DNA from 2 places in the Thioalkalivibrio sp. ALJ15 genome. Region 1 is predicted to be linked to the other one. Evidence: predicted binding sites of a transcription regulator. Region 1 holds the regulator's gene; the other holds the start of a gene.
What was found. The regulator sigma-54, encoded in region 1, starts transcription at its own class of promoters, with help from an activator protein. The targets are predictions, from matches to a motif close to TGGCANGNTNCNTGCTT.
Positions count from the first base shown of each region.

Region 2: the regulator sigma-54 is predicted to act here: its motif matches at 2,414-2,430, upstream of pepA (flocculation-associated PEP-CTERM protein PepA).

Region 1 is NZ_KB912056.1:48,189-52,605, reverse strand. Features, by position in the region: gene lptB (LPS export ABC transporter ATP-binding protein) at 1-427, shown strand, start outside; gene G015_RS0100285 (RNA polymerase factor sigma-54) at 486-1,979, shown strand; gene hpf (ribosome hibernation-promoting factor, HPF/YfiA family) at 1,982-2,320, shown strand; gene G015_RS0100275 (PTS sugar transporter subunit IIA) at 2,325-2,795, shown strand; gene hprK (HPr(Ser) kinase/phosphatase) at 2,863-3,894, shown strand; gene rapZ (RNase adapter RapZ) at 3,895-4,417, shown strand, end outside.
Region 2 is NZ_KB912056.1:577,512-581,928, reverse strand. Features, by position in the region: gene prsT (XrtA/PEP-CTERM system TPR-repeat protein PrsT) at 1-1,527, shown strand, start outside; gene G015_RS0102715 (class I SAM-dependent methyltransferase) at 1,618-2,286, opposite strand; gene pepA (flocculation-associated PEP-CTERM protein PepA) at 2,523-3,353, shown strand; gene G015_RS0102705 (ThiF family adenylyltransferase) at 3,476-4,351, opposite strand; gene G015_RS0102700 (PEP-CTERM/exosortase system-associated acyltransferase) at 4,351-4,417, opposite strand, start outside.

The DNA of each region.
Region 1 (4,417 bases):
GGCGGTGCTGGAGCTGCGCTCGGAGCTCGACCGCCACGAGCGACGCCGCATCGGCGATGCCCTGATCGAGGAGTTCCAGCTGGAGACCGTGCGCCACAGCCCTGGGATTGCCCTGTCCGGGGGCGAGCGTCGTCGCGCCGAGATCGCGCGGGCACTGGCCGGTGACCCGCGCTTTATCTGCCTGGACGAACCGTTTGCCGGCGTGGATCCGATTTCCGTGGGTGATATCCAGGCCGTGATTGGGCATCTGGCCCAGCGCGGGATCGGTGTGCTGATTTCCGACCACAACGTGCGCGAGACCCTCGGAATCTGCGACAGGGCCTATATTCTTAGTGAGGGCCGCATCCTGAGCGCCGGGACCCCGCAGGAGCTGCTGGACGACCCCCAGGTGCGCCGCGTGTATCTCGGAGAAAACTTTCGACTGTGAACATTGATCAGTGTTTCCTTAAGATGATCTTGATGGTCACCATGGACCTCAAACCGCGATGCTGAAGCCCGGGCTTAATCTGCAGCTGGGGCAGACGCTGACGATGACCCCGCAGCTGCAACAGGCGATCCGTCTGCTGCAGCTTTCCACGCTGGAGTTGCAGGCGGAGATCCAGCAGGCGCTGGAAAGCAACCCCATGCTCGAGCAGGTGGAGGACGAGGGCGAGGAGGCCCCGCCCGAGCGCCCGGAGGAAGGGGGCGAACGGGTCGACGGGGATCGCATGCAGGCCGACACGGCTGGCGATGACGTGATCCCCGAGGAGTTGAGCACCGACAGTCGCTGGGACGACATCTACGAGCCCGCCCCGAGCCCACGCGGCCTGGACGACCGCGACCCGCTGGAGAATACCTCCGACGGCGAGGACGAGGGCCTGCAGGACCACCTGCTCTGGCAGCTGCATCTGAGCCACCTGACCCCACGAGACCAACGGATCGGGGCGGCGCTGATCGACGCGATCAGCCCGGACGGCTATCTGGACAGTGAACTCGAGGCGCTGGCGGAGATGATCAGCCAGGGCGAAGACGAGCCCGTGGGGGTCGACGAGGTCGAGGCGGTGCTGCACTGGATTCAGCAGTGCGACCCGCTGGGCGTCGGTGCGCGGGACCTGCGCGAGTGCCTGGAGATCCAGCTGCGCCATTTGGCGCCGGATGCCCCGGCGCGTGACGCGGCTCGAGCCATCCTGGAAAACGGCATGGAGAGCCTGGCCAAGCGGGACTACCGAGCCCTGCAGCGCCAGTCCGGCGTGCGCGACCCGGACGAGCTGGCGCGGGCGCTGGACCTGATCCGCACCCTGAATCCGCGGCCCGGTGCCCAGATCAGCGAGTCCACTTCGGAATATGTGGTGCCGGATGTCTATGTCCGCCATGACCGCGATGGCTGGCGCGTGGACTTGAACCCGGAGATTGCGCCGCGCATTCGCATCAACGATCTCTATGCGGGCATGGTGCGGCAGGTCTCCGATGCGCGTGATAGCGCGTTTATGCGCGATCAGTTGCAGGAGGCGCGCTGGTTCCTGAAGAGCCTGCACAGCCGGAACGACACCCTGCTGCGGGTCGCCCAGGCCATCGTCGTGCGCCAGCAGGGGTTTCTCGAGCATGGTGAGGTTGCCATGCAACCGCTGATCCTGCGCGATATCGCCGAGACCCTGGAGATGCACGAATCGACCATCTCGAGGGTGACTACACAGAAATACATGCACACCCCGCGTGGGGTATTCGAGTTCAAGTACTTCTTTTCCAGTCATGTTGGCACAGCCGATGGCGGCGAATGCTCGGCGACCGCGATCCGTGCCATGATTCGGGAATTGATTGGTGGCGAGACCCCGAACAAGCCACTGAGTGATGCAAAACTGGCCCAGATCCTGTCGGATCGGGGCATTAATGTGGCCCGACGCACCGTGGCCAAGTACCGCGAGGCTATGCACATACCGTCTTCCAGCGAACGCCGGCAGATGGCGAGTATGCCCAGTGGAACCAAGCAAAAAGGAGCCTGACCATGCAGATCAACCTGACCGGCCATCACGTCGATATCACCGACGCCCTGCGCGACTACGTGAACGAAAAGTTCGCGAAGCTGGAACGCCACTTCGACAAAGTGATCGACGTGCATGTGGTGCTGACCCACGAGAAAAACCAGAACCTGAACAACAAGGCGGAGGCCAATCTCCAGGTCAGCGGCAATCACATCCACGCCGAAGCCAGTCACGAGGATATGTATGCGGCGATTGATGGCCTGATCGACAAGGTGGATCGTCAGCTGATCAAGCACAAGGAAAAGGTCAAGGACCATCACCGCGCCGAGGGTGCCCAGCGCAACCGCGAACAGGCCCTTTAACGCAATGACCATTGCCGAGCTGATCACCCGCGCCCGTATCCGGCTGGAGCCCGAGTGTTCCAGCCAGAAACGGGCGCTCGAGACCCTGGCCGAGTTGCTGGCCGTCGGCGGCGAGGAGTCCGCCGGCCCGGCCAGCGGGGCCATCTTCGAGGCCCTGTCTGCCCGCGAGAAGCTTGGCTCCACCGGTCTGGGGCATGGCGTGGCCATCCCGCATGGGCGTCTGGCCGAGCTCGATGCCCCCCGGGTCGCGGTCCTGCGGCTGGACCAGGGGGTCGACTTCGACGCCATGGACCACGAACCCGTGGACATCCTGATCGCACTGCTGGTGCCCGAGGCGGCGACCAGCGCGCACCTGGACCTGCTGGCGCAGCTGGCTCGCGGTCTCTCGCAGCCCGACAATATCGCCTCGCTGCGCCGTGCCGGCGACGCGGACGCCCTGGAACGCGAACTGACCCGGGCCTTCGGCGACGCCTGAACATGGCTCTCCCGGCAGTACTTTCTCTCTTACGACGCCCCGTGCCAGCACTGCCGGAGATTCGTGCATGAACGAGGCACTGGGAGAGGGCGGCATCGCGCGCGACATCACCGTAGAGGTCCTGATCCAGGCGATGGGCAATCGCCTGGATCTGCGCTACGTACACGGCGAGCAGGTCGCACCGGATCGCAACCTGGTCGGCGGTGACGGCGACGACCTGCCCCTCGCCGGGCACCTCAACCTGATCCGGCCTAACCGTATCCAGGTGATCGGCGATTTCGAGGCGCGCTATATCGCGCGGCTGAGCGATGATCAGCGCGAGCAACTGATCCTGGAGATGGCCCGCACCGGGACGACCGCGGTGATCTTCGCCGAGGACACCTGCCCGTTCTCGGAGATGCCGGACGTCCCCGATGAGCAGCTGCCGCTGATCTTGTGCTCCTCGACCAGCAGCCACGAGATTATCTCCCTGCTGCGCTATTTCCTGCAGCAGCGGCTGGCCCATTTCGAGGTGCGCCATGGCGTGTTCATGGAGATCCTCGGCATTGGCGTGCTGATCAGCGGGGCCTCCAGCGTGGGCAAGAGCGAGGTGGCGCTCGAGCTGATCTCGCGCGGGCACCGGCTGATCGCCGACGACGCACCGGAGTTTGCCCGCATCGCCCCGGATATCGTGCGCGGACACTGCCCGGCCCTGTTGCAGGACCTGCTCGAGGTCCGCGGGCTGGGCGTGCTGAACGTCCGCGCCATGTACGGGGATTCGGCGATCAAGGGCGGCAAGTATCTGCGGCTGATTATCGACCTGCGCGACCACGGCGAGCCCTCGCCGGTGCCGGATGACCGCCTGAATGGCCGCCGCGGGGAGATCGGCATCCTCGGGCTGCGTATCCCGCTGATCAGCCTGCCGGTCGCGCCGGGGCGCAACATCGCGGTGATGATCGAGGCGGCGGTGCGCAACCACATGTTGCACATGCAGGGCTATGTCGCCGGCGACGACCTGCGCGCACGTCAGCGCCGGCAGATGAGCGGCGAGCCCGAGGAGCCGCCGTACCACCGCGCGATCCCTGCAACCACCGTCCCCAACCCGGACCCGGAGGGCTGAATGCGACTCCTGCTGGTCAGTGGTCTGTCGGGTTCCGGCAAGACGGTCGCCCTGCATACGCTGGAGGACGCCGGCTATTTCTGTGTCGACAACCTGCCGCTGCCGCTGCTGCCCGGGCTGATCGAACAGGTCCGCAGTGGCGATTACGACGCGGACGAAGACCGGCATCTGGCGGTCGGGGTGGATGTCCGCAGCGGGCTGACGGCCCTCGAGGGCTTTGCCGACCTCCTGCGCGAGCTCCGGGGCAAGGGGATGCAGGTCGAGGTGATGTTTCTGCAGGCCTCCAGCGAGGTCCTGCTGCGCCGCTATCACCTGACGCGGCGCCGACACCCACTGGCGCGTGACGGCGTGCCACTGGTGGACGCGATCGAGCGCGAACGTGACTGGCTCGGCCATGTTGCGGCCGAGGCGGATCTGACCGTGGACACCTCCCGTCTGTCGATGCACGATCTCGCGCGCACCCTGCGCGACCGCGTCGGGCTGCTGGGCGAGGAGCGCCTGTCCCTGCTTTTTCAGTCATTCG
Region 2 (4,417 bases), 530 kb from region 1:
CACGGCGACCACGAGCAAGGCATGGCGCTGCTGCACCGAGTCGCCAGCGAAAGCGCGGATGTACGCCTGGCCGACTACTCGGTGGCCCTGGCGCATATCCGGGATGGGCAGTACGAGCAGGCCCTGGAGGCCACCCAGCGTCTGCGCGACAAGGACCCGGAAAACCCGCAGGGCTTCAACCTGATGGGCGCCGCCCTGCTGGGGATGGGCGAAACCCACGAGGCCCGCCTGATCTATCAGGAAGGACTGTCGCTCCATCCGGACAACAGCACCCTGGCCCTGAACCTGAGCTCGCTCGAGGTCCGCCAGGGCAACCTGGAGACGGCCCGCGAGATCCTCGAGGACCTGCAGGAACGCGACCCCGGGCATCCCACCTCGGCGATTCGGCTGGCGACACTGCATTTCCAGCAGGGGGAGATGGAGGCCGGCAAGCGCTGGCTGCAGGACGCAATCGAGGCGCACCGGGATCGGATCGAGCCCTACCTGATGCTGGCACGCGCCCAGAACCAGCAGGAGGATCACGCCGCCGCCCGATCGACCCTGGAAAAAGCCCGCGAACATCACCCCAACGACACCCGAGTGCTGGGCCTGCTGGTCGATCAGCAGGAGCGCGAGGGGGACTTCGCGGGCGCGGCACAGACGCTTGGGCACCTGGCCGTACTGCGGCCGGATGCCGCGGAGCTGCGCTTCCGGCAGGCGCGCAATCTCGCCGCGCTGGGCGAGACCGAGCAGGCCGTCACGGCCCTGCGCGAGACGCTGTCGATCGACTCCAGCCACATGAGCGCGCGCATGGTGCTGACCCGCCACCTGAGTCTGGCCGGCGAGGTCGACGAGGCGCGTCAGGTCTTCGAGCCTGTTGCGGAGCGGGCCCCGGAGGCGGCGCAGGTGATCGCGCAACAGGCCTGGTTCGACGCACAAGCCGGCGAGCTCGACAAGGCGATCGAGGGCTACGAACGCGCCCTTGAGCGTGAGTCCCGACGCGACTGGCTGGTGGAGAAATACCAGGTTCAGCAGCGGGCCGGCCATTCCGACGCGGCCCTGGAGACGCTGCAGGGCTGGCTGCAGGAGCACCCCGATGATCTCGCCTCGCGCCACCTGCTCGGCTCGGCGCAGATCAACGCCGGCCACGAGGCCGAAGCCCTGGAAACCTACGAAACCGTGCTGGAACAGCGGCCCAACGATGTCATCGCGCTGAACAATGCGGCATGGCTGGCCCGCGAGACCGACAACCCCCGCGCCCGCGAGTATGCCCAGCGGGCTGTCGAACTGGCCCCGGATCAGCCCGCGATTCTCGACACCCTGGGCGTGGTCTTGCTGGAGGGCGGCGACACCGAGAGCGCCCTGGAGACCCTGCAGCGGGCCTACCGGATGAGCCCGCAGGCACCGGATATCGGGTTCCATCTGGCACAGGCCTACCAGGCCAGCGGCGAAACCGAACAGGCGCGCGCCCTGCTGACGGAGCTGCTGGAGGCCCACGAAGATTTCCCGGAACGCGAACGGGCGCAGTCGCTTCACGAGTCGCTGTAAAACCGGAAAAGCGAGAAAGACGCGCCGAGCAGAAGCCCACGTCCGCGTGGGCTTCTGCTTTTCCGGCCAGCGTCGAAACTGGCGCCAGGACTACTGCGATTTCTTCAACAGCAGGTTGTAGCAATTGCCCGAGATCGAGGAGTCGACCACCTGGAATCCGGCGCTGGTGAAGCGACTCAGGATATCGCGGGCCTCGTACGGGGTATGCAGGATGCCTTTGCGCATGCCCCAGCGGTTGATGCGTTCGGCAATCAATTTGAGTGGCTGCGGCGTGCGCGGATACAGCAGGACGTTCGCGGCCAGGGTGCCCCCCGGCTTGAGCACCCGAAAGGCCTCGTGGATGGCGCCGTCCACATCCGGAAAGCAGTGTACCGAGTTGGCGATGTTGGCCGTATCGAACTCGCCGTCGGCGAACGGCAGCTCCGCGGCGTCGGCGTGTTTGACAGTCACGTGCTCGTCCTTTGCGAAGCGGTGGCGCGCGCCCGCCAGCATGGATTCGGCGTAATCCACGCCAACGATTTCGCTCTCCGGCAGTTTGCGCCGGCGCCGCCACTTGATCGCCATCTCCAGCAACGTCCCCGTACCGCAGCCGATCTCCAGATGCCGGGCCCCCATGTTGCGGCCAAAAAACCGGATCTGGGCGCCCAGGGTGCTGTTGTAGGCAAAGGTCAGGATGAAAAACCCCCGCGCGTCGTACCACCAGGGTGGCGACTTGTAGGCCTCGGCAATCTCGTCGCGGGTCTTGGCACGCTTGGACATGTGGCATCTCCTTCACGGAAAGAACGGCCGAGCCCCCAACTCCGCCGTCCGTTTTTTTTACAAAGCCCTTTTCCAGGACCAAGGAAAAACAAAACAAACGCCTTGAAAATCCGATAGTTAGCACTTTTGGCACGCAGCCTGCTTTACTTCACTCGCAAGACAGGACGACTAGCAAATTGAAGTGGAAGTAAGCGTTAACCCAAACAAATTGATGCTAACTGGTGGAGGATTACAACATGGAAAGGTTCAAGCAAACAGCGCTGGGGGCGGTACTGGCAGTGGCCAGTCTGGGGCTTGCGAGCACCGCACATGCCGGCGTCTTCACGATTGATGATTCGCAGCTCGATCTCTCGACGATCGCGGTCGGCGAACGTCAGGTTGACCGTATTACCGGCGGGTATGAGGAGCTGCTGACCCTCGATACCGACGGTTCCTTCGACGCGGCGGCCTACTGGAACGTAGGTCAGTACTTCCTTGGGGGTACAAGCGTCAGCAATCGTCTGGGCGCCGGCGGGGACGACGGTGATCTGTTCTATGGCCTGTATGCCGTGTTCGAGTCCTCCGGGACTTTCGACGCGGGTTCGGGCGAGTTCACCGGCACCACCGGCTCGATCGCGCTCTACCTGGATCCGAATCTGGATACCACCTTCGGGTTTAACTCGGGCGATGCGGCCGACGGTGTGGCCCTTGGCGGCACGGGTGATGACATCCTCGTAGGCTGGTCCGACATCTTCGAGCGGGGCGCGGGTCGCTTTGAACCCGGCTCGGACGATATCGGCAGCTTCGCGCTCATCTTCAACGAGTGGATGCTGACGGATGAAGGCAAGCAATTCTTCACCAGTCCGGACCCGTTCTACATGAATGTCCGAGTATCGGGTCAGTTCGACTTTATCGAGGGTTTCGAGGAAGTCGATCAGCGCACTACCTTTGATGTGGTCGGCTCGGCCGACGCCCGGTGGTTCGGGGTACCCGAGCCGGGCATGCTGCTTCTGCTGGGAACCGGGCTGGTAATGCTCGGCTTCGTCGCCACGCGACGCCGCCGCCGCGAGACTGGCCTGGCTGCCTAGCAGCCCTTGTGGTTGGGCCTTCTGCTCCCCCCTGGGTGGAAAGCCTCTCCCGGCCCCTCGTCTTCGGACGAGGGGTTTTTTTATGTCCGAACATACGAAACGCGAGGCTGGATGGCTGCTGTTCAGACCTGGGCCCGGAGACGTGCGAGTCGACGTCGTCCGATCGCCAGCAGCAGGCGCTGCAGGGGATTGCGGTTGCCACCGGGGCGCCAGGTGCGGGCGAGGCGCTGGCGATAGGCATCGAAGTGAACGCCGCGCGGGGCCCAGACGACACGGCCACGTCCCAGCAGGATCTTCAGGGCCTCGGTACCCATGACCCCGGCGCACAGCTCGCAGGCCATCACGGTGGACGGGCCATGCTGCGCCCTCAGGTCGACGGCGGCAGGATCGGCCAGATAGCCCATCTGCATCATCGACGGGGCCAGGCCCATCATGAAACGCAGCGCCAGCTCCTCGTCGGGCAATCCATCGCGCAGGTCGAAGTAGTCATCGAACGACAGACCACCCGGGCGGAAATTGAGCAATGCGGCCCCCATGCCGAGCGGGGCCACGGTGATCGCCGGGATCCCCCGCTCCGCGCAAGCGGCGAAGACCTCGCGGCGGACCTGAAACACGAAAAAGTCGAGCCCGTCGACGTAGAGGTCCACACCCTGCAGGAAGGCCTCCAGATTGTGCTGGTACACCCCCTCCGGGAATGTGGTGATCTCGAGCTCCGGATTGATGTCCAGCGCCATCTCGCGCAGGACCTCGACCTTGGGTCGGCCCAAACGGGACATGCCGGCCCCCGCCTGGCGGTTCATGTTGTGCAGCTCGAAGCAGTCGAAATCCGCGATATGAAAGCGCCCCACCCCCAGGCGGGCGAGCGTCAGCAGATGGCTCCCGCCGACACCCCCAAGACCGGCGATCGCCACCCGCGCACCGCGCAGGCGTTCCATCTCCGGCCAGGTCACCCAGCCATGGGTGCGCCGGAACGCCGCGTGATAGTCGAATTCAGGCATCAGGCCGCGCTGGCAATCGCGTCCCAGAGAGAGTCGGAGGGATGGGGGTCGGAGAGATTGGCATAG